Regions from separate parts of the Priestia sp. P5 genome, predicted to be linked through region 2. Evidence: riboswitches for the same ligand, from Rfam matches in the RefSeq annotation. Region 2 holds a riboswitch; each other region holds the start of a gene.
The links. Region 2 has a riboswitch for cobalamin ahead of MMB69_RS09640 (cobyric acid synthase). Riboswitches for the same ligand answer to the same signal wherever they lie in the genome.

Region 1: it holds a riboswitch for cobalamin, as region 2 does, so the genes downstream of both, nikA (nickel ABC transporter substrate-binding protein) here and MMB69_RS09640 (cobyric acid synthase) in region 2, are expected to answer to the same signal.
Region 3: it holds a riboswitch for cobalamin, as region 2 does, so the genes downstream of both, MMB69_RS11470 ((2Fe-2S) ferredoxin domain-containing protein) here and MMB69_RS09640 (cobyric acid synthase) in region 2, are expected to answer to the same signal.
Region 4: it holds a riboswitch for cobalamin, as region 2 does, so the genes downstream of both, MMB69_RS14825 (ABC transporter substrate-binding protein) here and MMB69_RS09640 (cobyric acid synthase) in region 2, are expected to answer to the same signal.

The regions. Positions count from the first base shown of each region.
Region 1 covers NZ_JAKWFJ010000005.1:95,318-102,989, reverse strand. The annotation lists gene MMB69_RS24700 (tautomerase family protein) at 1-136, shown strand, start outside; gene ftsZ (cell division protein FtsZ) at 496-1,500, shown strand; cobalamin riboswitch at 1,503-1,692, shown strand; gene nikA (nickel ABC transporter substrate-binding protein) at 1,836-3,377, shown strand; gene MMB69_RS24685 (GNAT family N-acetyltransferase) at 3,447-3,974, shown strand; gene MMB69_RS24680 (hypothetical protein) at 4,230-4,403, opposite strand; gene MMB69_RS24675 (YfmQ family protein) at 4,546-4,989, opposite strand; gene MMB69_RS24670 (lmo0937 family membrane protein) at 5,183-5,320, shown strand; gene MMB69_RS24665 (TatD family hydrolase) at 5,353-6,123, opposite strand; gene MMB69_RS24660 (EamA family transporter) at 6,190-6,813, opposite strand; gene MMB69_RS24655 (SET domain-containing protein) at 7,149-7,544, shown strand; gene MMB69_RS24650 (AI-2E family transporter) at 7,580-7,672, opposite strand, start outside.
Region 2 covers NZ_JAKWFJ010000001.1:1,752,938-1,760,609, forward strand. The annotation lists gene MMB69_RS09630 (APC family permease) at 1-1,281, shown strand, start outside; gene MMB69_RS09635 (YdcF family protein) at 1,340-1,903, opposite strand; cobalamin riboswitch at 2,051-2,230, shown strand; gene MMB69_RS09640 (cobyric acid synthase) at 2,323-3,849, shown strand; gene MMB69_RS09645 (FecCD family ABC transporter permease) at 4,055-5,113, shown strand; gene MMB69_RS09650 (ABC transporter ATP-binding protein) at 5,110-6,393, shown strand; gene MMB69_RS09655 (hypothetical protein) at 6,411-7,229, opposite strand; gene MMB69_RS09660 (Hsp20/alpha crystallin family protein) at 7,274-7,672, opposite strand, start outside.
Region 3 covers NZ_JAKWFJ010000001.1:2,120,229-2,127,900, forward strand. The annotation lists gene MMB69_RS11455 (cation:dicarboxylate symporter family transporter) at 70-1,341, shown strand; gene MMB69_RS11460 (M42 family metallopeptidase) at 1,449-2,486, shown strand; gene MMB69_RS11465 (hypothetical protein) at 2,839-2,997, shown strand; cobalamin riboswitch at 3,143-3,321, shown strand; cobalamin riboswitch at 3,440-3,619, shown strand; gene MMB69_RS11470 ((2Fe-2S) ferredoxin domain-containing protein) at 3,720-4,100, shown strand; gene cobJ (precorrin-3B C(17)-methyltransferase) at 4,114-5,736, shown strand; gene MMB69_RS11480 (sirohydrochlorin chelatase) at 5,755-6,666, shown strand; gene cobK (precorrin-6A reductase) at 6,663-7,430, shown strand; gene MMB69_RS11490 (precorrin-8X methylmutase) at 7,436-7,672, shown strand, end outside.
Region 4 covers NZ_JAKWFJ010000001.1:2,769,101-2,776,772, forward strand. The annotation lists gene MMB69_RS14805 (bifunctional adenosylcobinamide kinase/adenosylcobinamide-phosphate guanylyltransferase) at 1-173, opposite strand, end outside; gene cobD (threonine-phosphate decarboxylase CobD) at 170-1,249, opposite strand; gene cbiB (adenosylcobinamide-phosphate synthase CbiB) at 1,224-2,210, opposite strand; gene MMB69_RS14820 (adenosylcobinamide amidohydrolase) at 2,215-2,823, opposite strand; gene MMB69_RS14825 (ABC transporter substrate-binding protein) at 2,912-3,871, opposite strand; cobalamin riboswitch at 4,130-4,262, opposite strand; gene MMB69_RS14830 (hypothetical protein) at 4,398-4,532, opposite strand; gene MMB69_RS14835 (thioredoxin family protein) at 4,679-4,993, opposite strand; gene MMB69_RS14840 (YpjP family protein) at 5,182-5,784, opposite strand; gene MMB69_RS14845 (class I SAM-dependent methyltransferase) at 6,165-6,944, opposite strand; gene MMB69_RS14850 (BrxA/BrxB family bacilliredoxin) at 7,079-7,516, opposite strand.

The DNA of each region.
Region 1 (7,672 bases), on a different contig from region 2:
CAGATTAATTGTAAAAGAGCTTGGAGAGAGCTGCGGCATTCAGCCAAACGACATTATGATTTCGATTGTTGAAAATGGTAATGCTGACTGGAGCTTTGGCATGGGAGAAGCTCAATTCTTAACTGGGAAATTATAAAACGGTTTATTATCTAGAGAAGCCCTTATTTCTAAGGGCTTTTTCTCATTTTGTCTATAAAAATATTATTCTCTTAGTCACATCTTACTCAAAATTAAATACAGACATCTGTCAAATGAATGATACAATAAGCTTATATGCCATTTTGAGTGGAAAAACCATAAAAGAGTTCGGCGTACTAATTTTAGAACAACAATAAATTTACATAAAGATGTAAAGATTTAAAGGTTAAAAGAGAAGTGTATAAAATCTGTAAAACAAAAGAACAGTTACGCGTTAAACATAGGAGTAAAAGGTTCTTCACGTGTTTTTTCGGATAATAAGAGAAAGTAATTTTGATCATTGAGGAGGAACTTAGAATGTTTGGATTTGATGCAGATGTATCGCCACTGGTGCGAATTAAAGTAATTGGGGTCGGCGGTGGAGGAAATAACACCGTTAACCGTATGATTGAACACGGTGTACAAGGAGTAGAATTTATCGCCGTTAATACGGATGCTCAGGCGCTTAACTTATCTAAAGCAGATGTGAAAATGCAGATTGGTGCGGCCTTAACGCGAGGATTAGGTGCAGGAGCTAATCCAGAAGTGGGAAGAGAAGCAGCCGAAGAAAGCAGAGAACAAATTCAAGAAGTACTGCAAGGCGCAGATATGGTATTCGTAACAGCTGGCATGGGCGGAGGAACTGGTACTGGAGCAGCTCCGGTTATTGCCCAAATTGCCCGTGAACTAAATGCTTTAACAATTGGAGTAGTCACTCGCCCGTTCAAGTTTGAAGGAAATAAACGTACGAAGCAAGCAGTAGGCGGTATTACTGCGATGAATGAATCGGTAGATACCCTTATTGTGATTCCAAACGACCGCTTGCTTGAAATTGTCGATAAAAAGACGCCTATGCTTGAAGCATTCCGTGAAGCAGATAATGTTCTTCGCCAAGGTATTCAAGGTATTTCAGATTTAATCGCTGTGCCGGGGCTGATTAACCTTGACTTTGCTGATGTAAAAACAATCATGTCTAATCAAGGATTTGCGCTTATGGGTATCGGACGAGCTTCCGGATCAGACCGGGCAATTGAAGCAGCGAAAAAAGCGATTTCTAGTCCGCTGCTAGATGCATCGATTGATGGAGCACGAGGCGTGCTGTTGAACATTACGAGCGGCAGCAGCTTGAGTCTTTACGAAGTACAGGAAGCAGCAGATATTGTCACGTCCGCTTCTGATCAGGACTTAAATATGATTTTTGGATCTGTGATTAATGAAGATTTAAAGGACGAAATGATGGTAACCGTTATTGCCACTGGATTTGATGATGAAGATGTTTCACCATCAGCTTCTACTTCTAGAGTTTCAAGAGCACGCTACTAAATTAAATAACCAGCTTTTATGGTAGCAATTGTTTTTCAATTGCCTTAAAAGGGAATCCGGTGCAAATCCGGAGCGGTCCCGCCACTGTAACAAGGAGCCTTATGTCAAAAAGCCACTGTCTATTTAGAGACGGGAAGGCGGTATAAGGCAATGACTTGAAGCCAGGAGACCTGCCATAAATCTCAGCACACAATAACCTACGAGGATAGGGAGGTGTTTTGGCAGAATCAAAAATAAGATAAACAAGGGATACGTTTATCTGAATTTGTTGTGAAGACAAGCACTTCTTTTTAGAAGTGCTTTTTTGTGTATTAAAATAGAAGGTGGAAAAATCAATGATAAATAATAAAAAACTCGTATCTATGATATTTCTCGTGTTACTTTGCCTCACTGCTTGCGCTCCTAATGAAGAGAGCGTAAGTATAAAAGAAAGAAAGAAAACGGATAAAAGTGTGACGTTTTTATTTAATTTTACATCTGCAACGCTTGATCCTCATAGGGACGATAATTATACAGCAGTTCGTGCGGGAGTAGGGGAGACGCTCGTTAAAATCAGCGACGATTTAAAAATAAAGCCTTGGCTTGCTGAAAAGTGGGAAACGAAAGATAACGGCCTTACATGGACATTTATGATAAGAAAGAACATCACGTTTCAAAATGGAAAAGCGCTGGATGCAAATGCCGTTAAGTCTTCTCTTCAAAGAACGATAGATCAAAGCTATGCGATGAAAAACGCTTTAAATATTAAAGAAATGAAAGCGAACAGTCATGCGCTGACAATTACATTAAAAGAACCAATGCCTAAATTTCCTTCTGAGTTAGTGCATCCAAACACAGCTATTATAGATGTTGATGTTTCTAATATAGCTAAGAAGCCCATTGGTACAGGACCATTTCACGTTTTGACTTTCGATCAAGGAAATCAAGTGAAGTTAGAAAGATATGAACATTATTGGAATGGAAAAGTGAAATTGAAAAATGCGATCTTTGCATTTAACGAAGATGCTAATGCGCGAGTTGCGGCTCTTCAGTCCGGGACAGCGGATATTATTTATCGGCCGCCTTTAGAAAGCTTGAGCACTTTACAAGCGAATTCGTCTTTCAAAGTAAGTGGAGTACCTAGTGTGCGTACTCATTTATTGCTTTATAATCAAACCAATGACTCATTAAAAGACGAAAATGTAAGAAAAGCTATCGATACTTTATTGAACCGAAAAGAAATTGTCAGTAGCATAATGAACAATCAAGCGGCAGCGGCTCGAGGTCCATTTTTACCTCAATTTCCTTTTGCTGATAATACTGCTAACGAGCAAAGAGGTATGACATCTGCTAGAAAATATTTAGAGAAAGCAGGCTATCAAATCAAAAATGACAAAGCAATCAAAAATGGAAAGTCACTATCGCTCTCTCTTGTCACATACAGCTCTCTGCCAGAACTGCCTTTAATTGCTCAGCTTATACAGTCTAATGCGAAAGAGTTAGGAATTACTATTAAGATTCACCTAGTTGAAGATAGCGATGAATATGTAATGGCAAAAGATGATTGGGATTTAGCATTGTACAGCCTTATCACAGCACCTAGAGGGGATGCCAGCTATTATTTAAGCACGAACTATTTGCCGGGCGGTGGTTTAAATGCCAGTCGGATTAATGACGATACGCTAACAAAAATGATAGAACAGTTAAATTCAACCGTAGATGACGCAAAACGAAATCAGCTAGCCAAGCAAGCAACCGCTTTGATTAATAGAAAAATGCTGACATCATCGATTGTACATCCAAACATTGTTGTTGCTTATAATCAACAAGTGAAAAATTGGACAACAAATCCAAGTGAGTATTATATGCTGACTCAGCATTTAGACGTAACGCCGTAGTCAATATTGTTGTTCCTATAGGAAAACGAGAAAGTATACAATGATAGATAAAAGGATGTGACAGTAAACGTGCAAGAAGTACAAATGTATCAAATTAAAGAAGTAACAGAAAAGGATGCGAAAGTGGTTCAGTTTGTCATGAATATGCGGAATGAGCTATTTCCTATGCTGGAAAAAAATCAGCTTCCTGTGGATTTGCTTCATTTTAATGAACATTACGTTCAAGCGAAAGACGCTGCTTTTTTTGCAGCTGTTACGGAAAATCAACAAGTAATTGGAACAATTGGTTTATACGCTTACGATGGAAGGTTTCATGCATTAAAAAAGCAATATGAACATAAAACTGCAGCTGAGATTGTAAAATGCTATGTCGATCCAGCGTACCGGCGTCTAGGCATTGGACAGCAGCTGTTAAAAGCAGTGGAACAATTTGCTCAAAATCATTTTTATGACACGTTGTATCTGCATACTCATCCTTTTTTACCGGGGGCTATCCCATTTTGGACTTCACAAGGTTTTATCGAAAGGCTTGCTGAACAGGAAGAGCCATGGAATACGCTGCACATGGACAGAAAAATACAACCAGTCGTAATGTAACGATATTATACAGTAATTACCATAGAATCTAGATAAGAGCTCATGCTATAATAAGCGTACTTACATTTATAGCCTGTAGGGCAAGTCCTTACAGAAAAGAACCACGTTTCGAATTGGCTGAAGCGTGGTTTTTTTCTATGAAAAACAAATAACAAAATATTTTTAAAAATATATATGAAATCGCTTTCAAAATAATGAAATATATTATATAATTACTAGTGTTGTGTTGTACTTTGTTAGTGTTAAATCAATATCCTACATGTGTGAGCCGACTGCCTTATGGTAGTCGGCTTCCTTTTTATGGTAGTATTCTAAAAGGAAATAGCATTCTTTGAAATGGCTGTAATCGTCATGACAATAGTTGTCCCAAAGGCCCATTTGAAAAGAAAGAAAAGTCGCAATCATTCCAAACCCTAACAAAGAAAGCATTATCCATCACCTCTTAAAAAGTTAGAAAATTCTATTAATTTATATTATAGCATTAGAATTAATGTTAAAGTTTGGTATTTTTAAATAAGGTAGCTTCAACCTAAAACTAAAAACTAAAAAAGCCGCCTTGTAGGCGACTGGTTTAAGCTAGGTCAGCTGTTATGGACTGCTTTTGAAGGTGATCAGACAGCAGGCTGTAAGCAATAATTTTCTTTTTATACTGTTTTACGACATCGACGTGATCATGATAACTGTATACGCATAATCGAACATCGTTTTTTCCTTTTTTCGTATCGATAACCAGTGGAGTTTCACTGTCTTCTAGGTGTTTATAATAGTCCTTATTTCCTTCATGGACATAATATTGTTTTAAAAATGTTGCTTTATTAAAATAATCAATCACTTGCATTTTATCTTTGCCTTCTAGATGTTTCCCATCAACTGTGACAGTAACGTTTTGATCATCAAGTATTGGGTGTAATTGAAATTTAGTCATAAGCCATTTGACCACTGGAGTTGGAAGACACGTTATTAATATTTTGAGTGCACTTACAAGAATGATGGAAAGTAATACAATCCACGTCATAGTTAATCATCTCCGCTATAGTTTAAATGAAATAAGATTACATACCTATTTTATCACAGAGAACATGAGTGCTTTTTGTACATTATGTGAACCTTCCTCAGTGAAAAGATGTATATGAAATGCGTTTATTTATGCACATTTAGGGAAATATAAAATTATAACAAATACTACATATAAAAAAGGAGAAAAAATTATGTTGTGGACGATTATTGGACTTTTATTTATTTTTTGGTTATTAGGATTAGTTTTTCATATTGGCGGCGGCATCATTCACATTCTTCTTGTCATTGCAGTGATTGTGCTAATCGTAAAACTTGTGAAACGAATTTAGATATAAAAGGCCTTTCCTTAGGGAAAGGCCTTTTATATGGAGAGACTATAAAAACAAGACGTATTTTGATATAAAAAATCATATGTCTCCGTTACAGAAACTCCTTTGAGACGTGCTATTTCCTGAACGGACTGATGTATCATTGATGGAACCGTTGTGTGGTTTTGAAAAGGTCCTTCAAATGGCCACGGACCATCTGTTTCCACCATCAAGTAGTCAAGAGGGTATTCCATGACAAGCGCTTGGATTTTAGGCTTATATACAATATCGGGTGTAACTGAAATATAGTAGCCGTTGTTTTTCATTCGTTCAACGGTTTTTTTAGCTCCTTTGAACCAGTGGAAGTGAGCTTTAGACACAGAATGTTTTTCTAATAAGTCGCATACGATCTCAGCGTCTTCATATACAGCATGAAGAATTAACGGTTTACCCCATTTTTTTGAATGAACAATAAAAGCTTCAAGCAGCTCCAAATAGGGCTCTAGAGAAAGAGTGTATGTCTGACTTAAGTAATAAGGTAGACCAACCTCCCCAACAGCTATCATTTCTTCATTGTTTTGATCAATCCAGGCAAACAGTTCCGCTAATTCATTTGAAGAAGGCAGCATTTGTTCAGGATGAAATCCGTAGGCGGGTTTCACGCAGGAATACAATTGGCTAATTTTTTGATTAAGTTGGCAAGAGTGTAATGTGGAAGATACAGAAATAAGCGCTTTTAACGAAGGATCCTTCTCTATTATTTCTTTCCAGCTTTTCGGTTCATATTGATCGAGGTGAATATGAGAGTCAATGATTTGTTTCATAAATATCGCTCGCTCCTTTCAGCCCAATTTGTTTAGAAATAATACGTAAGAAAATGTATGCTTCTGTTAGGCTTCTATCTTATTTTTTATGTGTTTTTTGTTCTCCCATTTAGCAATAGATGAAAACGTATAAATAATAAGAGCTAACCAAATAAAATTAAAAGCAATAACATGAGCTTTTGTTAGCGATTCATGGTATAGAATTACTCCTGCTAGCAGAGATAAGGTTGGTGAAATATATTGAAGAATACCAAGCATTGATAATGATACTTTTTTAGCACTTTTTGTGAATAATAAGAGTGGTAGAGCTGTGACCATTCCACTTCCGATTAATAAAAGACTTGTTAGGGGATTAATATATTGTCCAAGGCTCGCTTCTACTATTTTTCCATCAATGACAGCCCACATAAAAATGCCCCAATTTGCACTAATAAGTACAGACGCAGTAAAAAGGGACCAGAATAAGGATGGTTTCTTCATTATTTCTTTTACAAACGTAATGTATGTACGCCAGTTCTTTGTTATCAATAAAAGAATAAGCATAAAAATAAAAGACCAAAAAACGCGCTGAGCTAAAATCTCTCCTGGTGCTACGTGGTGAACCAGCTTCCAATAAATTGGCGTGAACCCCCACATTAGATAAGAAAGGACTGCATACGTTACACCATCTTTGTCATGATTTAAGTTCATTTAAAACTTTCCTTCTAACATGAGATAAATTTGGTAATAAGAGTCATAGATTAACATAAAAAAGCAGCATAAACGATTATATCACAGAGAAAAACGATTTTTCACATGTTGAATGGCTCAAAAAAGCGCTATGCGCAAGGTCATTGCTTTTCCATGTCTAAAATAAAATCAAATTGCGTATTTCTAACAAGGTAAGTGCTTACACAAGTGTGCATGATAAGCGCTCTTTCAGCTTATATTCAAGTGGTTATGAAAAACAGTTGATTTCCCCATTAGAAACTGTCAAGCTTAAGGAAGAAAAAAATCTTAGAGGAAAGAATATATAGGTGACGAATATGATCGAAATAAAAGCGTCTGCGATAAGCGACGGAGAATTTAACAGAGGTGTATTTGCTAAGCAAGATATTAAAAAAGGAACGCTTATTCACGAAGCCCCTGTTATCGCTTATCCTAATAAAGAGCATGATTTTATTGAGAAAACAACACTAGCGGATTATGCTTTTGAATATGGAGTGAATCATACGGCTATTCTTTTGGGATACGGTATGCTGTTTAATCACTCGTATACACCCAATGCTACGTATGAAATTAATTTTGACAATCATACCTTTGATTTTTATGCATATACGGATATCCAAGCAGGAGAAGAAATTCTCATCAACTATAATGGAGATGAAGATGATCAAGAGCTCCTTTGGTTTGATCGTGAAGATGAAGAAGAGCAAAAGTAAAAAGTTAAGCCCATCGATTTTCGATGGGCTTTTTATTATGCTTTTTTATCTGGATACATAGTAGAATTCAAACGGATAAATTGGTAAATATGCGTAATAATAACTTTTAAAACGGCATATCCAGGGAC
Region 2 (7,672 bases):
ACCATTATTGCTTACACAAGTTTGATTGCCATCGAGGTAACGGCTGTACGTCAGTATGTTGCGTTTTGGCTTCCTGGTCTAACTAAACATGGTTCTGAATCGCCTACTACAATCGGCTGGTTATTTCAGTTCGCGTTATTAACGCTATTTTTTATCATTAACTACGTAAGTGTAAAAGCATTTGCTAAGTCAAATGTTATTATATCTGTGTTCAAATATGCGGTTCCTCTTACAATTATCGTCGTGTTAGCTTATCACTTTAAATCAGCTAACTTTACAACTGGCGATTTTACTCCGTTTGGTTTTAATGGTATTCAAGCAGCCATTTCAACAGGTGGCGTTATGTTTGCTTACCTAGGACTTCACCCTATTGTTTCTGTAGCCAGTGAAGTTAAAAACCCGCAGCGTAATATTCCAATCGCGCTCATTATCTGTATTGTACTTTCAGCGATTATTTACACAGCACTGCAAGTATTGTTCATTGGTAACATTCCGGCTGATATGCTATCAGGAGGATGGGGAACAATTCAAGAGCAATTCTCTTTACCATTTAAAGATATTGCACTTATTTTAGGCCTTGGCTGGTTAGTAACGCTTGTTATTTTTGATGCTATTTTATCACCAGGCGGTAACGGGAACATCTTCATGAATACAACTTCTCGTTTAGTTTATGCTTGGTCTCGTAATGGAACACTATTTAAACGTTTCTCAAAAGTAGATAAGAAAACAGGAATTCCACGTGCGTCACTATGGCTATCGTTTGGAATGTCCGTATTCTGGACACTGCCATTTCCTTCTTGGGAAGCGCTAGTAAACGTATGTTCAGTAGCACTTATTCTGTCTTATGCGATTGCGCCAATTTCAGCTGCTGCATTCAGAGTAAATGCAAAAGACCTTAAAAAGCCTTTCAAATTAAAAGGCATGAGCGTTATTGCTCCTGTGTCATTTATCTTCTGTTCATACATCGTATATTGGTCAGGATGGACGACAATTTCTTGGCTTCTAGGATCACAGCTTCTAATGGTTGTTATCTACGTAGCATTTAAGAAATACGTACCAACTGACGTTGTAAAATTTGCACAGCAGCTTAAATCTGCTTGGTGGCTAGTTGCTTATTATATTATTATGCTTGTTATCTCTTACCTAGGCTCATTTGGTGGAGGACAAGGTGTGCTAAGCAACCCGCTTGACTTAATTTTAATTGCTCTTGTTTCAATCGGTATTTTCTACTGGGCGAAATACACGGGTTTACCAAAAGCAGTTATCGATACGGATGATTAATAAAAAACACGGCATGAATTCATGCCGTGTTTTTCGTTTGTATAGGGGTGTACTCTATTTATTTATCAAACAGCCACGTTTTTAAGATAGCAGCATACTCACGAAAGTAGGATTGAAGTTTAATTGAATTTGGTGTCTTTGCACCTAAAGGATAAACGTCAAAACCTTGACGCTTGGCAATAATAGAGGCGCGAAATAAATGAAAATCACTGCTAACAAGCACGACTTTTTTGTGTTGAATATCAACTTTCTTTTTAGTGAAAGTGAAATTCTCAAAAGTAGAAGTTGACTGATCCTCTTTTATCATTCGATTCTTTTTAATTCCTTCTTTTCGTAGAAAACGATAGGCTGCTTCTGCTTCAGAAATTTCTTCATCGGATCCTTTTCCACCCGTTACGATAACTTTTGTTTGTTTATGAGTCTTTAAATAAGATAAAGCCGTTTTTGCTCGTTCTTTTAAACTAGGAGACATTTGATCTCCGTCTACTTTCGAACCTAAAATGAGCACATAATCTGCTTTTTGCGGAACAGGCTGATGAGCGGTTTGATACATACAAAAAGACATGATTGCTATGTAAAGAACAAGCAAACTAATAAAGATATAAATGATTTTTTTCTTCAACTACGAGCACCTTCCTAGCTATTTCATAAGATGTTTGGAAAATAATTGTTATTATAGCATACGAGACCCAAATAAGTATAAACACAGTAATATATAATAATAGAAGAAAATCGTTATTGTGAATGGTTATAAAATTCGTTACAATAAAGAATAAATGATTTTAAAAGTGCCTCTAAGGAGGATAATAGGGAAATCGGTGTAAATCCGGTGCAGCCCCCGCTACTGTAAATGTGGATGAACCTGCAAAGACCCACTAGTCAAACTAGGAAGGATGCAGAAGTAAAATGAAGCATAAGCCAGGAGACCTGCTTTTAAAAACCCCTTATTTTTCGGTGGGAGAAATAAGTCAAGACAATGTGTTAATGAGCGCATGACCAAACCTTGACTTTTACAGTTAAGGTTTTTTTATGTGATAGGGAGTGGAAAAAGTGAAAAAAGGAAAACCTCTTATGATTCAAGGAACGCACTCAGACGCTGGAAAAAGCATGATTGCTACAGCGTTTTGCCGTATTTTTAAAGAAGACGGCTATCAAACTGCACCGTTTAAATCGCAAAATATGGCGCTTAATTCATACATTACAATGGATGGAAAAGAAATTGGAAGAGCGCAAGGAATTCAAGCTGAAGCGGCTGGAGTAGAAGCAACAACCAATATGAATCCTATTTTAATTAAACCAACTCGTGATCATGAATCTCAAATTGTTGTTCATGGAAAGCCGCTTCGTAATATGTTTGCTTTTCAGTATCGGCAAGAATTTTTTAATGAAGGTTTGAACGTTATCACGGAGTCTTATAAAGAGCTTGCCAATCATTATGATCGAATTGTGATTGAAGGTGCTGGAAGTCCTGCTGAAGTGAATTTGAACGATCGGGAACTGGTAAATATGCGCGTAGCAAAGATAGCCCAAGCCCCTGTTGTGTTAGTAGGAGACATTGATAAAGGAGGGGTTTTTGCGAGTCTGGTGGGTACTCTTCAATTGCTTCCAGATGAACATAAACCTAGAGTAATTGGAGTGTTAATCAATAAATTCCGAGGAGACTTAGAGCTTTTAAAACCGGGGTTGAAGTGGTTTGAAGAATACACGGGTGTTCCGGTACTAGGAGTCATTCCTTATATGCACGACGTGGAAATTGACGCTGAAGATTCGCTATCACTCAGAAATTACTCAACGCTTGTGAATCCGTTAAAAGAAATCGATATTGCGGTTATCTCGTATCCTCGCATCTCAAATTTTACAGACATTGATCCTCTAAGCTTAGAAGAAGACTGTCATGTGAGACTTGTAACCAAGCCATCACAACTAGGTACGCCTGATTTAATTGTTTTACCAGGAAGCAAAAATACGATTGAAGATGCGCAGTTTTTACAAGAAAGCGGCCTGGCTCTAGCCATTAATCAAGTCTTGAACGCAACGAACGCTCACGTTATTGGCATCTGCGGGGGATATCAAATGCTAGGAGAGACAATTACAGACCCTGATGCAGTAGAATCTCGGATTGAATCCATTAAAGGGCTGGGCTTGCTTCCAGTGGAAACCGTTATGACAACCAGCAAAAAAACAGAAAGAGTTTCTGGATATGTCCAGCTAAAAGGTGAAAGAGTTTCGATTGAAGGCTACGAAATTCATATGGGAAAGACAGTTTCTAAGAGCGCCACGGAAGCTTTTGCAGTGGTAGAACATGAAAAAGAAGGAACGGTTAAAGACAACGTTATTGGCACGTATGTTCATGATGTATTTCATAACGATTCTTTGCGCAGAGCTTTGCTTAATCAAATTCGTAAACACAAAAAATTGCCGCCTATTACGGACACATTCAACAGTCGCCTGCAAAAAGAGGAGTCTTTTTCAAAAGCAGCAGCATATGTGAGAGAAGCTATAGATATGGAAAAGCTGTATCATTTAATAGACAACTATAAAAGCCCGGAGCAAGCACAAAAAGTGTAGCTTGTAGAGGTTTTCGCTTGTTTTTTCACCGAGAACTTTAGTACGCTATTCTACGTTGCCTAGTTCAACAGTCTAGCACTCGTAACAAATAAAAGATGATTGTTTCCAATACTATGTAGGATGGAAACATGGTTTATGGACAGGAAAATGAATGGTTAATGTAATGTAAAACATCACGCCTCGTTTCCTAGAGGAGCTGAAAGTATTGATTTTTAAACGTATTTTTTTAAACAAAGCATCTATTTTATACATAGTCAGTTTATTTATTGTATGTACTTCGGTGATTATGGGAGTATTTATTGGTACAGTTTCGTTAACCGTAGGAGATACAATCAAAATTATTATTGGCCACCTTACCGGACTATCCTTATATCACGGTCCGGAAAACATGGATTTAATCATTTGGCAAATTCGTTTTCCAAGAGTACTGGTGGCATTTTTAGTAGGAGCTTCGCTTTCAATAGCAGGAGCTGCCTTTCAAGGGCTATTAAGAAACTCTCTTGCGGATCCTTATACGATCGGAGTTTCCTCAGGTGCAACCCTTGGCTCTGTCATGGCAATTTATTTTCATTGGAGTATTTTTGGTTTGTCTATCTTCACGCTGCCTGTAGTCGGCATCGTATCTGGTTTTATTACTCTTCTTTTAGTTTTTGGTATTACGAAACTCGCAAGCGGCAATTTGGCCAATGAAACCATCATCTTAGCGGGGATTATTTTATCATCCTTTATGAGCGCGCTTATTTCATTAATTGTAGCTCTTTCTCCTGAAGAAGATGTAAGGCAGGTTTTATATTGGCTAATGGGAAGCGTATCAATGAGAGGATGGTCGCATATTCAAATTTTAGGGCCGTTCTTTTTAGTCGGTACGATTATGCTGCTGTTACATGTGAAAGAGCTGAACGGCTTAGCATTTGGCGATCAATCCGCTCAATTTATGGGGATAGACGTAAAGAAGAAAAAAAGAATGATTTTAATAGGTGCATCCGTATTAACCGGGGCTGCGGTATCAGTATCTGGGGCAATTGGATTTGTTGGCTTAGTTATTCCCCACGTAGTGCGTCTCGTAGCGGGAGCTAATCATAAGCATGTACTGCCGCTTTCTATTTTAATCGGAGGAAGTTATTTGGTTTTAGCCGATTTATTAGCAAGAACGATATTAGAACCTCGTGAACTGCCGATTGGAGTCGTAACCGCCTTAATTGGTTCGCCAATTTTTACGCTGCTGCTTGTAAAAGAACGTATGCGGAAAAGAGGAATATCATGATTGAACTATATAATGTGACGGGAGGATACGATAAGCAGAAACCGACCGTTCGTGACATCACGTTCACCGTAGACAAAGGTTCTTTTGTTGCTTTACTAGGACCAAATGGAAGCGGAAAAACAACGCTTATTCGCTTAATTATGAATGTATTAACCACTCAATCAGGAGAAGTGAAGGTAGAAGGGAAGTCAGTGAAGGCTTATTCACCAAAACAACTGGCGCAAAAAGTTGCAGTCATGACGCAAGAAAATCAAATTGGATTAGAATTTACGGTTCAAGAAATTGTTTCACTTGGACGTTATCCTTATCAGGCAAAAGGTTTGTTTAGCACTGTATCAGCACAGGATGAAGAAGTGGTAGAAAGCGTGATGAAATTAACAAACGTCTGGCACTATCGAAATCATACCTTTCAATCGCTGAGCGGTGGAGAAAAACAGCGGGTTTTACTTGCTAAAGCACTGGCGCAAGAACCTGACTACTTACTTCTTGATGAACCAACGAATCACTTAGATGTAAAACATACGATGGAACTGCTTCAGCTGTTAAAAACGTTACAGCAGGAAATGAGCTTGACGGTTCTGGCCATTTTGCATGATCTCAACATTGCCTCGCTGTTTGCAGATAATGCCGTATTATTGAAAGATGGAAGAGTAGAAGAAACGGGGATGGATGCCATTTTTCAGGATGCAGCTACGTTAAAAAGAGTATATGGCGTTGATTTGCATGTATTTCACCATCCCGCTGTGAACAAGCGGCAAATTGCTTTTGTGCCGCCGTATCAATATCCAGAGACGGACTTCCATGAGTTGTATCAGTTGCAAAAGGAACCGGGCAAGCTATGTTTATCCTTTGCTCGTCCTTTGAGAACTCTTTCACTGGGTTCCAATGAAACAGGTCTAGACTGGTGTCAAGAAATTGTTCAACAGCAAAGCAGTTCTAACACGGCGTGGAAATCTGCGTCTTTATCTAGTCATGAAGTTCGCTTAAAAGACGATAAAGGTTACTCGTGGCTGACTGTACTGACACATGGACAAAAAGAGAATGAAATGAATATTGTTCTACTAACAAATACACCGCTTTCGGACGCGAACTTACTTCATGCTGCGATGAAGGTAATTGAATACCGGGCTTTCTTAGGAAAAACAGGCCGTATTGTTGTAGCATCATCTCATCATAAAGAAGAAAATCAAGAAGAAATTTCAGCTTTCTTAATGGAACGCCTACAGAAAGAATTACAACTATTTATGGAAACAAAAATGACCGACAATTGCTTTAAATAAGCAGTAGCGGTCATTTTTTATTCTTCGGAGTGATCAGGCTTTTCTGTTTCACCTCCTGAACTCATCGTTGTCTCAGTTGTATGTTCATCAATCTTTTTTTCTTTTAGCTTAACAGAGAATAAGTCTTTGACTTCTTCATCCACTTGATCAGAGTCAGCGCTGTAAGTGGTACCGATGTTTAAGTGACCGGTCAAATCTTTAATGCCTAGCTGCCCAAAATTATTACTAAGATCAATTTTGTCTAACAATACTTTTTCGACCATAATTTTTTCAACAACAATGGACTGCTTTGGCTGAGTTACTTCATCAATCTTTTTGTCAAGAGTTTTCACCATCTCATATAAAGCTGTATTGGACGATTCTTCCTTTAACGCAGAGAGCTGATTTTGAATGTCTTCGAAATTAGGAGCTGACTGCATAGTCGAAAGTAAATGAGCTGTTTGCTCGTGCAGTTGAGACAATGATTGAATAAGATGAGCTGATTCATGTAATTGCTGATGAAGCTCTTCTATTTTAGGAATCGCGTCGGTTAAACGCGTCACTTGATCAATAATTCCCTGCAGGTTCAGCGCTGAATCTGACGAATGAACAGGTTTTGTGAATTCAACTTCATCAGATGTCTTAGGCTCCGTTTGGCTCGGCAACTTCTTTGGCTGCTGAGGGGGTTTCTTTAGATTAGACTGTTTTTTAGTTTTCATCTTTTCGGGTAATTCTTTCCGCTTTTGATTAGAGCTTTGGTCTATGGGACTTACTTTTTTTTTGGTTGGAAGGGAAGACGGATTTATTTTACGGACTGTTTCAATTTTAGGCGATTGTTTAAACCACTTAGAAAACATGAAATTCCCTGCCTTTCATGCTACGTATAGTTCTGCACAATAAATTACAAATCAAATTTCACGTGCAATAGACCATCTTTAAATGATGCGTGACACGGCGCTTCCCCTACAGCAGGTGGAAGGATGATTGATCGTTGAAACGTTCCTTCACGTCTTTCTTTGTGAAGAACATTTGCATCCTTCATCGTTAAAAGAGATGAACCGGATATGTGTAAAGTATTTTCATGCATGGTCAATTCGACGTCTGTTCGTTTAGCACCGGGTATTTCAATCACAACTAACAGTTGATTTGCCCATTCGTATACATCAATTAAAGGATAATCTCGATACTCATTTACAATTTGAGGAGAAGCATCTGCTTCCGTATCATTCTTTTCTTCAGGATCATCGTCAAAAATCTTTTCCCAAAATTTTGTATGGTTTTCTTCTTGTAACGTTTCTGC
Region 3 (7,672 bases), 370 kb from region 2:
TTTATACACGGTTCGCGGAACCGCATATGCTCGATGGATGAAAGTCAACTGTGCGAAAGGAGCAAGAAAGTGAAAAGGTTAGGTCTAGCAACTCAGATTCTAATTGGACTGATTTTAGGCGTAGCTGTAGGTGCTATTTTTTATGGAAGCGATACAGCCATTTCTATTTTACAGCCGGTTGGAGACATATTTATTCATTTAATTAAGATGATTGTCGTACCGATTGTGATTTCAGCATTAATCGTAGCGGTCGCAGGAGTAGGCGATATCAAAAAATTAGGTAAGCTTGGCGGAAAAACAATTCTTTATTTTGAAATTGTTACAACCATTGCTATTGTAGTGGGGATTATTGCCGCGAACTTATTCCACCCTGGTGCAGGGGTTGATATGGGGCATATTGAAAAAAGCGATATTTCTCAATATGAGGCAACGGCAAAAACGTCTGAAAGTACAGGGATTGCTCAAGAGCTTCTTCATATTGTTCCGACAAACGTCTTTCAATCGGTAGCAGAAGGCGATCTTTTACCAATCATTTTATTTTCCGTACTGTTTGGTGTAGGCGTAGCTTCGATTGGAGAGAGAGGAAAACCTGTTTTAGCCTTTTTTGAAGGCGTCTTGGATGCAATGTTTTGGGTAACTAATTTGGTGATGAAATTTGCTCCAGTAGGTGTATTTGCACTTATTGGTGTTAATATTATAAAGTTTGGTGTCGGATCACTTATTCCATTAGGAAAATTAGTGTTCGCCGTTTACTTCACCATGATTTTCTTTGTGCTTGTGGTTCTTGGAATTATCGCTAAAATGGCTGGAACAAGCATGTTTACGCTGATAAAAGTGTTAAAAGACGAGCTGCTTCTTGCTTTTACAACGGCAAGTTCAGAAGCCGTTTTACCATCTCTTATCAAAAAGATGGAAGACTTCGGTTGTTCTAAATCGGTTACATCGTTTGTTATTCCAACAGGCTACACGTTTAACTTAGACGGTTCAACCATTTATCAGGCGCTGGCATCGCTGTTTATTGCTCAAATGTACGGCATCGACCTTTCCATTATGGATCAAATTCAGCTCCTTCTTGTGCTAATGTTAACCTCAAAAGGAATGGCTGGTGTACCAGGGGCATCGTTTGTAGTTGTACTTGCTACGCTTGAATCTATGGGCTTCCCTCTTGAAGGCATGGCATTTATTGCAGGAATTGACCGCATTCTTGATATGATGCGTACCACAGTTAACGTAGTAGGAAATGCTCTAGCTGCAATTGTAATGTCCAAGTCTGAAGGCGAGTTTGATAAGCAAAAATCATTAAATTATACAAATAAATTAAAGAAATCAAACATAGCTTAAAACAAAAAAGCCGGGCAGCTGCCCGGCTTTTTTGTTTGGAGCTGCGTGTTATCTTTTTTGAAACATATGGTAAAATAAAAGAAATGAGAGACAAAGGAAGTGTCATAATGACGGAAACTGTTCAGTTAATTAAAAAGCTTGTTTCGATTCCCAGTCCTTCTGGAAATACAGAAAAGGTGATTTCATTTGTCGAAGACTATGTAAAAGAGCTAAATATTCAAACGTATCGCAATCGAAAAGGAGGCTTAGTCGCTACTATTCCCGGTAAAGATACAGATCATCACCGCATGCTGACGGCTCATGTCGATACATTAGGTGCTATGGTAAAAGAAATCAAACCTAGTGGACGTCTGAAAATCGACCTGATTGGAGGGTTTCGCTACAATTCTATTGAAGGAGAATATTGTGAAATTGAAACTTCATCAGGAGAAGTATTTACAGGAACCATCCTTATGCATCAAACTTCTGTTCATGTGTATAAAGATGCAGGGGAAGCTGAGCGAAATCAAGAAAATATAGAAATTCGATTGGATGAAAAAGTACATAGCGCAGAAGATATTCGCAGCCTTGGAATTGAAGTCGGCGACTTTGTTTCGTTTGATCCCCGTGTAGAAATAACCAAAAGCGGTTTTATTAAATCTCGTCATCTCGATGATAAAGCAAGCGTAGCTTTATTGCTTCAGCTCATGAAAACAATTCAAGAAGAACAGATCGAACTGCCATACACTACGCATTTTCTCATTTCAAATAATGAAGAAATTGGATACGGAGGGAATTCAAACATTACGCCTCAAACGGTAGAATACTTAGCGGTTGATATGGGTGCTATGGGAGATGGACAATCTACTGATGAATACACCGTGTCTATTTGTGTAAAAGATTCAAGCGGACCGTATCATTACGGTTTGAGAAAGCATTTGGTGGAGCTAGCTAAGCAGCATGATATTCAGTATAAATTAGATATTTATCCGTTTTACGGATCAGATGCTTCCGCTGCTATTCGTGCGGGGCATGACATCGTACACGGCTTAATTGGTCCAGGAATTGATTCTTCTCATGCGTTTGAGAGAACGCATCAAGATTCATTGAACCATACGTATAAGCTTCTTCACCACTATGTGCAGTCAAACATGGTTCTGCTTTAAGAAAGGAATATTTAATTAGTGTATTTTTTATGCAGAACAAAGAGCGGGACGGGACTGTGATGTCTGTACTTTCCTTTCCTAAAAAAGAAGCCGACTGTCCGGCTTCTTTTTTTAATAAATACTATATATTTTTTTACTGGTGAAGCAACAGTTGGTAAAAAAGCACCTTTTTTAAAGAGGTATAATACTACTTCAACCTTTTGTACATTTTGTTCATTTACAGAAGTTAAAATGTTTTTAAATTTTTAAAAGTTTCTTGTGACAAGTTTTGTAGAATGGGTTTTCAAAAGGAAATGCTTTCGTCATAATGTGGATATAGCGATCACTACAATAATCGGAGGCGAATCTTTTCATGTGGGTACTGACGGTGTATGCTGGAAAAGAAATGAAAATGTTTGAATTTGAAACTGAAACGCAGGCGAGAGAAGCTTTTGCAAAAACAAATGGCTGTAAAGTTCTTTCAGAAGTCGTGTATTATAATGATCCTCATTTAACATTAGTAGCTATATAATGAAAAACAAGAGCTGACTTTATGCTCTTGTTTTTTTATAGCTTCTTGTATCTTACGAAAAGAATAGAGTTGAAATAAAAAAAAATGTACGCTATGATATGGTAGTTACTTCTATTATTCTGATAGTTTAAAAGGTTCATATATATCAAACAGCAACAGTAAAGATGCCAAGAAGGCTTAATAGGGAAACTGGTGTAAGACCAGTACTGTCCCCGCAACTGTAAGTGTGGACGAACGAGTATAACCACTGTGAAAAAATCACGGGAAGGTTCTCAAGTAGAATGATACACAAGTCAGGAGACCTGTCTTTATTGTGAAGTTTCTATTTCTCCGGGGAGCGGGAAGGGAAACGTTGGCTTAAAGTGGCATTCGTGTACACTCTTATTCTGACGTTTTACCCGCTCGCATATTAGCGAAGCGGGTTTTTCTCATATCCTAAAACTACATATCGTGCAAAAAAGGTGCGCAATGACCACATTGCGTTAAATGGGAAGTCTGGTGTGAAGCCAGCGCGGTACCCGCCACTGTGAAGAGGAGCTGATTGCATATGCCACTGTATTCGGGAAGGCGCAATCAAGTAATGAATCGAAGTCAGGAAACCAGCCTTTTTCTAATGCGAAGCTTACCCTACGGGATATAGGTGGAAGTGCAAAAACTTAGTTTGAATTTTCTGCGCCTCTATCATTGATAGAGGCGTTTTTTTAGTAAAGGAGAGAATGAGTGTGACGACTTGGAACTTGAATGCAACAAAGCATCACGTATTGATTTGTAATGGAAGCAGCTGTATGAGAAAAGGTGGAGAAGAAGCCACGCAGGCTATTCGAAATAAAGTGACCGAACTGAATCTAGATGAAGCGGTTCATACAACCCGCACGCGCTGTAACGGAAGATGCAAAGATGCTCCTGTAGCTATCGTGTACCCTTCAGGAGATTGGTACAAGCAGGTCACTGAAAACGTAGCTCATCGAATTGTTGAAGAGCATTTAGCAGGGGGCTGCAGTATAAAGGAATCGCTTATTTATGAATATGATCAAAATGGTTTCGTTTCTCCAGAAAACAGTGACTCCATAGAAGGAATTGACAAAGTAAAAAGTAACGCATAAAGGAGGAGCTAGCATGAAAGGTAAACTACTAGTTATTGGATTCGGTCCAGGAAGCTTTGAGCATATCACACAGCGAGCAAGAGAAGCCATTCAAGAAAGTGATATGATCATTGGTTATAAAACCTATGTGGAATTAATTCAAGGACTGTTAACGAATCAACAAATTATTAGTACAGGAATGACCGAAGAAGTAAGCCGTGCACAAGAAGCTGTAAAGCAAGCTGAAGCGGGCAAAACCGTAGCTGTCATTTCAAGCGGAGATGCAGGAGTATATGGAATGGCAGGCCTTGTGTATGAAGTGTTGATTGAAAAAAGCTGGAAAAAAGAAACGGGCGTAGAGATGGAAGTAATTCCTGGCATTTCGGCTATTAATTCATGCGCATCTCTCCTTGGAGCGCCCGTGATGCATGATGCTTGTACGATTAGTTTAAGTGACCACCTTACGCCTTGGGAGCTAATCGAAAAAAGAATTGAAGCAGCTGCACAAGCAGATTTCGTAGTGGCTTTTTACAACCCAAAAAGCGGAAGACGAACAAGACAAATTGTTGAAGCGCAAAGGATTCTATTAAAGTACCGTTCTCCTGATACGCCTGTTGGTCTTGTGAAAAGCGCTTATCGTGACCGTGAAGAAGTCGTAATGACCAACTTAAAAGATATGTTAAACCATGAAATTGGCATGCTGACTACCGTTGTTGTTGGGAATTCATCTACGTTCTTTTATGACGATTTGATGATTACACCGCGAGGGTATCAGCGGAAATATACCCTCAATCAAACGGAACAGCCGCTAAGACCGCATCAGCGACTTCGAAAAGAAGCAGAACCATGGGCTCTTGATCAAGAGGAGACTGTACAGCAAACGGCTTCAGCTATTGAAGCTGTTCAGAATAAAAAAGAAGAAAAAACAGCTTCACGAGCTCTTGCAGAAGAAGCGCTTCAAGCAATTTTAGGTGAAACTACTTCTCCGGTCGTACATCAGCCAATAGAGTCTATTTTTGAAGTGGCGGTTAGTCCAGGGCTTGCGAATAAGAAGTTTACGCCCGTTCAAATGACAACACTAGCAGAAGTTGTTGGTGAAAAAGGTACGATGGAGTATACGCCTGATCATCAAATTAAATTGCAAATTCCAACGGCTCATCCAGATGTGATCATTGAAAAACTTCAAGCAGCTTCCTTTTTATTATCTCCGGTCGGAGACGTGTTTACAATTAAAGCGTGTGATTTTTGTGATGGAGAAAAAAGCGACGCCATCCCACATACGGAAGAATTACAAAAGCGCCTCGGTGGAATGGACATGCCAAAAGAGCTGAAGCTTGGTATTAATGGATGCGGTATGGCCTGTTACGGTGCTGTTCAAGAAGATATCGGCATTGTCTATAGAAAAGGTGCGTTTGACTTATTTTTAGGAGCTAAAACGGTTGGGCGCAACGCGCATTCAGGTCAAATTGTGGCGGAAGGCATAGCGCCTGATGACATTGTTGAAATAGTTGATAACATTGTCCGTGAATATAAAGAAAAAGGTCATCCTAATGAGCGGTTTCACAAATTCTTTAAGCGTGTGAAGAACGTTTATGGATTCGATTATCAGGATATAACACCAAAAATAAAAGTAGAACCAGCTCCTTGTGGAGATTAAGAAATGGGAGGGCATTATATGAAATCAGTTTTATTTGTCGGTCATGGAAGCAGAGATTCTGAAGGGAACGATCAAATTCGCGAGTTTATCTCTACTATGAAGCATGATTGGGACGCATCTATTTTAGTAGAAACGTGTTTTCTAGAATTTGAACGTCCGAATGTAAGTCAAGGAATTGACACGTGTGTGGCAAAAGGAGCACAAGATGTAGTTGTGATTCCAATTATGCTCTTGCCTGCTGGCCACTCTAAAATACATATTCCGGCAGCTATAGATGAAGCTAAGGAAAAATATCCACACGTAAACTTCGTATACGGACGTCCCATTGGCGTTCATGAAGAAGCTCTTGAAATTTTAAAAACGAGATTACAAGAATCAGGAGAAAATTTAGAAACTCCAGCTGAAGACACGGCTGTTATTGTCTTAGGACGAGGAGGAAGCGATCCTGATGCAAACAGTGATCTATATAAAATTACGCGCCTTCTTTGGGAAAAAACAAACTACAAAATCGTCGAAACTTCTTTTATGGGCGTGACCGCTCCATTGATTGATGAAGGGGTGGAACGATGTTTAAAACTGGGCGCTAAAAAAGTGGTTATTCTCCCATATTTCTTATTTACAGGAGTATTAATTAAGCGTTTGGAAGAAATGGTGAAGCAGTATAAATTGCAGTATGAAGACATTGAGTTTAAGCTAGCCGGCTATTTCGGCTTTCATCCAAAACTACAGACAATTTTAAAAGAACGTGCTGAAGAAGGATTAGAAGGCGAAGTGAAAATGAACTGCGATACATGTCAATATCGCCTCGGCATTATGGAGCATATTGATCACCATCATCATCACGATCATGATCACGATCACGGGCACCATCACCACGATCACCATCATGACCATCACCACCATGAAGATAAGGTCGGCGAGTTAAAATGATTTTATTGTTAGCGGGAACTAGCGATGCACGTGCATTAGCTGTTCAAGTGAAAAAAGAAGGTTACGACGTTACGGCGACGGTTGTAACCGACAATGCAGCAATCGAATTACAGCGTGCAGAAGTGAACGTGAAAATTGGACGTCTCACACAAGAAGATATGATTGATTTTGTAAACGAACATAGTGTAAAAGCTATTGTGGATGCAAGTCACCCTTTTGCCGAAGAAGCATCTAAAAACGCTATCGGCGCAGCTGCTGAAACATCGATTCCTTACATACGCTATGAGCGGGCTTCACAGGCTTTCACCTACGACAATATGACGATGGTTTCCACGTACGAAGAAGCAGCTGAAGTAGCGGCTCAGAAAAAAGGAGTTATTATGCTGACAACAGGCAGCAAAACGCTGCAGGTTTTTACAGAAAAGCTCCTTCCTCTTTCAGATGTACGGCTTGTTGCTCGTATGCTTCCAAGGCTGGATAATATGGAAAAGTGTCAGCAGTTAGGATTTCCGCAAAAAAATATTATTGCTATTCAAGGTCCGTTTACAAAAGAGTTTGACCGAGCCCTGTATAAGCAATACGGCGTGACGGTCATGGTCACAAAAGAAAGCGGAAAAGTTGGATCTGTGGATGAAAAAGTAGAAGCAGCCAAAGAGTTAGGCTTAGATATTATTATGATTGGGCGACCAAAAATCGAGTATGGGACCGTGTATTCCACGTTTGAAGAAGTGGTTCATGCTTTAGCAAACCAAACTAGGAGTTGATTGAGATGGATTTTCGTACAGAATTTAAACCGTTAACTGTTCAGCCTCAGCAAATTGAAGGAAAAAGTTTTGAAATGATTACAGAAGAGCTTGGGCCTCACCCGTTTACAGATGAACAGTACCCAATTGTTCAGCGTGTGATTCATGCGTCTGCAGACTTTGAACTTGGACGCAGCATGCTGTTTCATCCGGATGCGATTCAAGCAGGAATTAAAGCCATTCGCAGCGGCAAGCAAGTGGTT
Region 4 (7,672 bases), 1.0 Mb from region 2:
GTGTTCGCTGCTTGGCGTTCTGTTTGATGAAGCTGGATGCGTTTTTTCATTTCACTATCTGTTTGCCGGCTTGTGGCAATATAAACAGCGCGCTTTGTACAAAAGGTTTGAACCATGTTCTCCGCTGCACCTGATTTGCCGCTTCGAACGCCTCCGCTAATAAAGATGATCATATTTCATCGAGTCCTTGTTTGATTACGTTAAGTAAATAGTCATTTTCTTCTTTCGTTTTCACAGCCAAACGGATATAGCGTCCATTTAAAAATGGGAAGTTTTCAGTATGACGAGCTACCACGCCATGGCTTGCTAAATAGACCAGCCATTCGCGCGTTTTAATAGAAGACGGAACGCTGCAAAGATAATAGTTTGTTTGAGAAGGAGAAACCAAAAGCCCCCATTCCTTTAGTTGACTCAAGATCCGTTCCCGTTCTTGTTTAATATAATGTACGGTTTTTTTCACAAAATCTTTTTCATCCACACATATCATTCCTACTTGCTGCGACAATCCATTTACACTCCAAGGAGGCTGCTTTTTAGACATCTTGCTAATGATTTTTTCATTTGCCAAAATATAGCCAAGACGAAGCCCGGCAATATTAAACATCTTTGTCATGGAACGCACAACAATAATATGCTCATAATCCAGAACAAGAGAATCAAATGAAGGCTGATGTTCGACAAAATCAATAAATGCCTCATCAATCATTAAGTATGTACCATGATGAGCAGCAGCTTTTACTACTTTCATCCATTCCTCATGACTATACATAACGCCCGTTGGATTATTTGGATGGCAAATCCACAGTACTTTTATGTCCGGAAGAATGCTCATAATCAACTCTATATCCCAGCTCCAGCCATTTTCTTCAGCTAAAGGAACGTATGTCACTTCACATCCATAAGCTTTACTTGCCTGTTCATATTCAACGAAAGTCGGCTGTACAATCCCTGCTTTCTCTCCTGAAAATAACGAAGCAATAAGGAAAAACGCTTCAGCGGCGCCATTTGTAGGCAGCACTTGAGCAGCTGAAACATGATGATGAGCTGCAAGTTTATTTTTCAGGTCTGTTACTTGGGGATCAGGATAACTAAACGCTGCATCCTTGAATTTGTTCCACTTTTCGTGAAGCACAAGGGGAGCCCCTAAAGGATTTGTGTTCACGCTAAAGTCTTTTAGATGCGATAAATTCTTGGCCCCTATTGCTTTTAAAAAGACAGTAGGATTAGCTCCATGTGTAGGTAATAGCACTAATAACTCCTCCTAACAAAAGATATAATAACCACGTAGCATAGACCGTCCTTTTCATAATGAAAACAGCTTGTTCAATATGACCGGCTTGCAGGGGAATGAGTGGTTCACCCATTTTTGCACGATTAGATTCTATGCCTTTATATGTATTAAGCCCGCCTAGTTGAATACCTAAAAGAGCAGCCACTGCGCTTTCCCCGTATCCGCTATTTGGACTTGGATGCTTCTTAGCATCGCGCTTAATCAAACTCGTTACATGCCAAAGAGAATACTGGCTTTTTGCTACATTAACAGCGGTCATCACCACTGCAGTTAACCGACTTGGAATATAGTTTAATACGTCATCGGTTTTTGCACTAAAATAGCCGAACAGAAAGTAGCGTTCATTTTTATACCCAACCATTGAATCGCATGTGTTAATAGCTCGGTAAAAAAAGGCTAGGGCTCCTCCTCCTATAAATGCATAAAAAAGCGGAGCTGTAATACCATCACTTGTATTTTCAGCCACGGTCTCTACCGTCGCTCTGGCAATTTCTCCTTCTGACAAACGATCTGTATCTCGTCCCACAATCATGCTTACTTCATATCTAGCTTTCTCCATATCTCCTAGCTGAAGCGGCTTTTGTACCTTATAAGCAGCTTCGCTTAAAGAACGAGTGGATATAGTAGTCGCAATCATTACGCCCTCTACTAAAACACCTAGTATAAAATGAACTTCGTATAAAGCATGGAGGAACAAAAAGGGAACAACTCCTGCGAGCACAGCCATACTTATCACAAGAAGAAATCCTTTGAATCGTTTTCCTGCACCTTTATTTAATCTGGAATCCATCCAATAAATCCACTTGCCAAACCAACGAACGGGATGCGGCCAATTTTCAGGGTCGCCTATAATTCGGTCAATTACTAAAGCAATCGTCATGGCCGTCATGTGTGCAATTATCGCTTGTGTAATACTCACTTCTTCACCTCTTTCCCTTAAGTCCCTGCTCTAAGCTTATTTTCACCAGCTTGGCTACCGCTTGACCTAAAGCGGTCATAGAGCCTGCATATTCATATAATGTTCCTTGCTGAGACGCTGCAACTGAGATGCTGTCCGTAGATGTTCCTGTAGCAATCGTCTTTGTAGCTGGATCTATGATACCCAGCTGTGACAGCGTTTTTGTTTTGGCTTCTGTGGCCGCAATAAAAAGCTGTAAAAACGCAGCATCCGTAAGCGTACCTTCAACGAAAAAAAACATATTAATTGTACCGGGAGAGGAATAGAACGGCACAGCTTCGTCAGCTGTAATATCTACTGCGTTTCCTACTCCAGCCGTTATCACGGAAGCTACTCTTACTCCGTAGCCTTCATAACAGTAAACTGCTCTTTCTTTTAACCAAACAGCTGTCATCAACCCTACGATTTGCTCATGGCGCACATTTTCTTTCATCAAATATTGCTCATACTCCAAAGAAGGAGTATCTGAATAATAGTCTTTGTGAACAAATCGATTGTAAAAGGTGTCCGTTTCCGTAATGCCTGTTCCTAAAACCCCTGAGCTGTATGTTTTATAAGAAGTCTCGGTTTTCATAATTAAAAGCTCAGGCCGTTCTTCAATTTTAAGATGTGAAAAGGGACCAATCCCCTTTTCAATTCGAACTGGAATATGGTCCCTCTTCTTATTTATTGTACACCTCAGGGTATACTGCTTTTGCTAAGTCCTCTAAGCCATCTACAATACGAGGTCCTAAGCGGTTGATTTTGTTTTGGTCAACCTTCTCGATGTTACCCTCTTTTACAGCAGTCATGCTGCTCCAAGCGGGACGCTTCATAATCTCATTTTTGTCTGCATCATACGTTGCGATAATAACGTCAGGGTTTAACTTAACAACTTGCTCTTCAGAAAACTTAACCCAACCCTTTTCACTAGCCGCTACGTTATCAGCACCGATCATAGTAAGCATTTCGTTCATGAACGTACCTTTTCCTGTTGTATAAATCTCAGGAGCTCCTGATACCTCTATCCATACTTTTTTACGATCTTCTTTTGAAATCGTTTTTGCTTTTTTCTCAATTGAAGCTACTTTTTCTTTCATGTCTTTAATTGTTTGATTAGCTTCTTTTGTTTTGCCCGTTAATTTACCGATTTGCGTAATAGAATCATAAACCGTATCAAACGTTGTTGAATCTTTTACAACAAATACCGGAATCCCCGCACTTTCAATTTGTTTAAATACTTCATCCGAAACGCCCATACTTGAAGCGTGTGCCAGCACTAAATCAGGATTTAAAGCAATAACTTTTTCTGCATTAACGTTCATATCTCCTACCTGCGCTTTTTTCTTTACGCTTTTAGGATAATCATCGTTGCTTGTGACACCGACTAATTCTTTTTCAAGGCCAAGGGCATATACAATCTCCGTATTACTTGGCATTAGTGAAACAATTTTCTTAGGCTGTTTTTTTAACGTAATTTCTTTATCACGCGCGTCTTTTACCTTCACAGGAAATGCAGCTTGTGACGTTTGTCCTGTATCTTGCTTCGTTTTTTTATCACTGTTGCTTTGGCTGCCTGCACCGCATGCAGCAAGTACGATGACTAACAGTGCAATAATAGAATACGAAAGCCATTTTTTCATCTAAATACTCCCCCTATATATTGTTCATTGTGAATACGAAACCTCCACGTTAAAGAAAAAGCAAATGATCATGCAAAAAGCAGCGCTATCCTGTTTTTCCGCTTTGACTATGTATACTGCTCGCAGGCAGCTTCAAAATAAAAAAGCTTTACTTTCAATTGAAAGCAAAGCAGGTAACGTCAAGATAAGCAGGAAAAGAATCCATTCACTATACTTGATATGTATGTTCATTACCCTGCTTCACCCTTCCTCGAAGGTTTCACAGCTAACAATAAGGCAGGTCTCCTGACTTACGCACAAAGCGCTTACAGTGGCGGGACCGCGCTGGTTTTTCACCAGACTTCCCTTTTCACTCAATCTTTAAATTGAGACCTTATTGCTTTACGATTATTCACTTGTCCTAGTATACCCCACTCATCGAAAAATGGAAATAGCAATTCTCACAAAAAAAGAGGTTGAGCCATAACTAAATCACTCCAATTTAAAGATGAACAAATGGGATAAAGAAGCTAATATGAATCGCTTGTTACAGCGCTGTTGATTTCCGTGCCAGGCTTCGCTTTCCGCGGGCGGCCGGTGAGCCTCCTCGTCGCTGACGCTCCTGCGGGGTCTCCCCTGTTCCGCTTTTCCCGCAGGAGTCTTCTCCTTGCTCTCCAATCAACCGCTAGAAGCAACTAAACACATAAAACCTACGTTCACTCTACCAATGAAAAAATCCGAACGAGTTAGATTCTCCATTAAGAATCTTAATTCATCGTTCGGATTTCCCTTCAACTAAAATACGTTTGTCCTAGTCTCCTTAGGTAATTAAAGAGTTGCTAAAAATTCACGGACCGCTTCAGGCGTTTTAGCATTTGCACTGTGCAAGTGTGCAATTTTTTCACCGTTTTTATATACAAGAAGAGAAGGAATACCCATTACATTGTTTTCAGCAGAAAGTTCTTCAAACTCATCCTTGTCAATTTTAAACCATGCTTTATCTGTATTTTCGTCAACGATTTCATTAATGAACATATCCAAACGTTTGCAATCAGGACACCACGTTGTCGTAAAAATCCCAACGCTTAGTGTTTCGTTCTTAATTTGTTCGCGAAATTGTTTTTCTTCCGTAAATTGTTTCATTGTGTTACCTCCAGCATCTATTCGTTCCTTCTCCCTATTCTATGGTAAGAAGTCTGACTTCATTATAAACGATTTTTTTATCGTTGTGCTAATGTTTCAGCTTATTTAGACCATAACGGTTTTAGACGTAAAAAAATGCTAGCTTAAAAAAGCTAACATTTCGAAATCGTAGAATGTTGTGTCTATTATCAGCTAAACCATTTAGGGGGCATATTTCGGTTCCAATAAATTTTCCCTAAATCATAATGCTTTTGAAAATTATCTGCAGCCGCATGATAGTGAAAATTAAACCAGTATCCATCTTTTGGAGGATTTTCACGTCGTACATGAAACCGTATTAAGTCCTGACCGGTCTCCCGGTCATATACATGGAAAATCTTTTCACCGTAGCCAGCAGCAGGGTGCTCGCTTATCTCGAGATTCTGAATCGACTGTTCACGTTCAGTGCCAATGTCAGTCAGCACTTCTTCAATTTTAGGTAACACTGCTTGACGAAATTCATCTTCAATGACAGGTCCAATTTTTGTTCCGAATTTTTCCACTGACTGTTTTTCAGCTGATTCCATTGCATACGTAACAAATGATGAAACGTCTTCATATTTTGGTTCTTCATATGGCAAATGAATATCTTCTATAACAGCTGTGATAGGAGTTGTTTCTCTTACATACCCTGCTTTATGTTGCTTGTCCGCTTTTGCATCATCAACGTATAAATATTCTGGTGGAGTGACAAGCCCAAATGTAAATACTGTAATAAATACAACTAGCATTCTTTTTATCCATCTAGGCATTCGTATCTTTCCTTTCTCATCTTTTCCCATATGGTCTTTTCATATTGTAAAATTCATTATCATAACTCACTAGGTATTGTAACATACTTATTAATTTTTTACCTATATTTGCTTATTCATTTATGCTGTCTACGGGCATTCGACTACTTTTTAGTTAGCACCTTCCTTCTTCTGTTTGCGGTTATCACACCGAGCGGAAACCTATACAAGATATTCCTTTTTTGCTGGATGCTTAAACACAAAAGTATTTTTATGTTCAAAAATATATCATACTTTTATGAACTTTAGATGAAATTCATAAAAAAAACTTCCAAAACTTTTTAATTCCTAAAAGGTTTTGGAAGTCTTTTCAATGAGCGTTATTCATTTTACTTTTTTGTTTATTTTTGTATATCAATTGTCCCGTAATGAAATTTTGATGTTTTTCGTTTTTGCACGGTAAATCCATGTTCTTCAAAACGAGTGCTTTTCCAATGATCTTTGAGCACGATCTTTTGTTTGGCTACTCTTTTTGCTTCTTGTATAGCCATTGGCGTTAGCGTGGTATACAGTGCTATTGCTTTAATACCGTTAATTCCATTCGATTCATCAATTTGCTCTTGAAACATAGGATCAAAGTAGACAACATCAAAAGAATTATCTTCACAACACGCCAAAAACGATTCAAAATTTTGATGAACCACGTTTATACGCTTCATTGCATCGTTCAACTCTTGTACGTCACTTTCCCAATTTAAAAGCCCTTGTTTGACTAAATAAGCTACATAGCGGTTGCCTTCTAGTCCGACAACTTTCCCGCTTTCTCCTACCGCTGCGCTCGCCATCATACTATCCGATGCAAGGCCAAGTGTACAGTCAAGCACGCTCATTCCTTTTTCTAAACCAGCCGCTTCAATAAACGGATCACTTTCTCCCCGCAGCCATCTCTTCACTCTAAACATAGCGGAGTTTGGATGAAAAAAAATAGGTTCCTCTTCGTTTTGAACGTGCAACTCTACTCTATTCTTACCGACAACCAGCACATCTGCAGCTTGAAGATTCTGAAGATCTGCAACGGATTTCTTCTCTCTTACTACAAAAGGTATACTTAAATCAGCGGCTACTTGTTTGGCTTTTACAATCATCTGTTCATTTGTTCGACCAGCAGTCGTAACAATCACTTTCATAACTCCCCCTACACTGTTTGGCTATTTACATAAAGAAAAAGGATGCCGATAGACATCCTTTTTCTTATAAAGTATATGCGATTTTTCTCTAAAAATCTATATACTAGATGTGACAAAAGCAGGACATTTTATGAACAGTGCTGCTTAAAGCCATTTAAAATGTTTTCAAAAATAACTTCTAACGGCTGACCTTCAATTTCATGTCGAGGAATAAAATGAACGACTTCTTTTCCTTTTAAAAGTGCCATAGACGGTGATGAAGGCTCAATGTCCCCAAAATATTCACGCATTTTAGCTGTTGCTTCCTTATCTTGACCGGCAAAAACAGTTACCACTTGATCTGGTTTTTGCTCAGACTGTAAGTACGCTTGTGTCGCTGCAGGACGTGCTAAACCAGCAGCGCATCCACAAACTGAATTAACGACAACAAAAGTTGTTCCTTCTGCGTTTTCCATAAAATCAACTACGGCTTCCTCTGTTGTTAATTCTTCATAACCAGCTTGAGTTAATTCTTGACGCATTGGTTTAACTAACTGACGCATATATTCTTCATATGCCATTGACATATTAACATTCCTCCTAACAATCATTCACGCTAAAAGCATACTATAAAAACCAGGAAAAATCTAGCTACTCACTCTTTAAATCCTTATCGCTGTCCCGTTCTCCTTTTCCATTTGACAAAAAAAGATTAAAACCGGGTCATATCATCTAATTTTTTT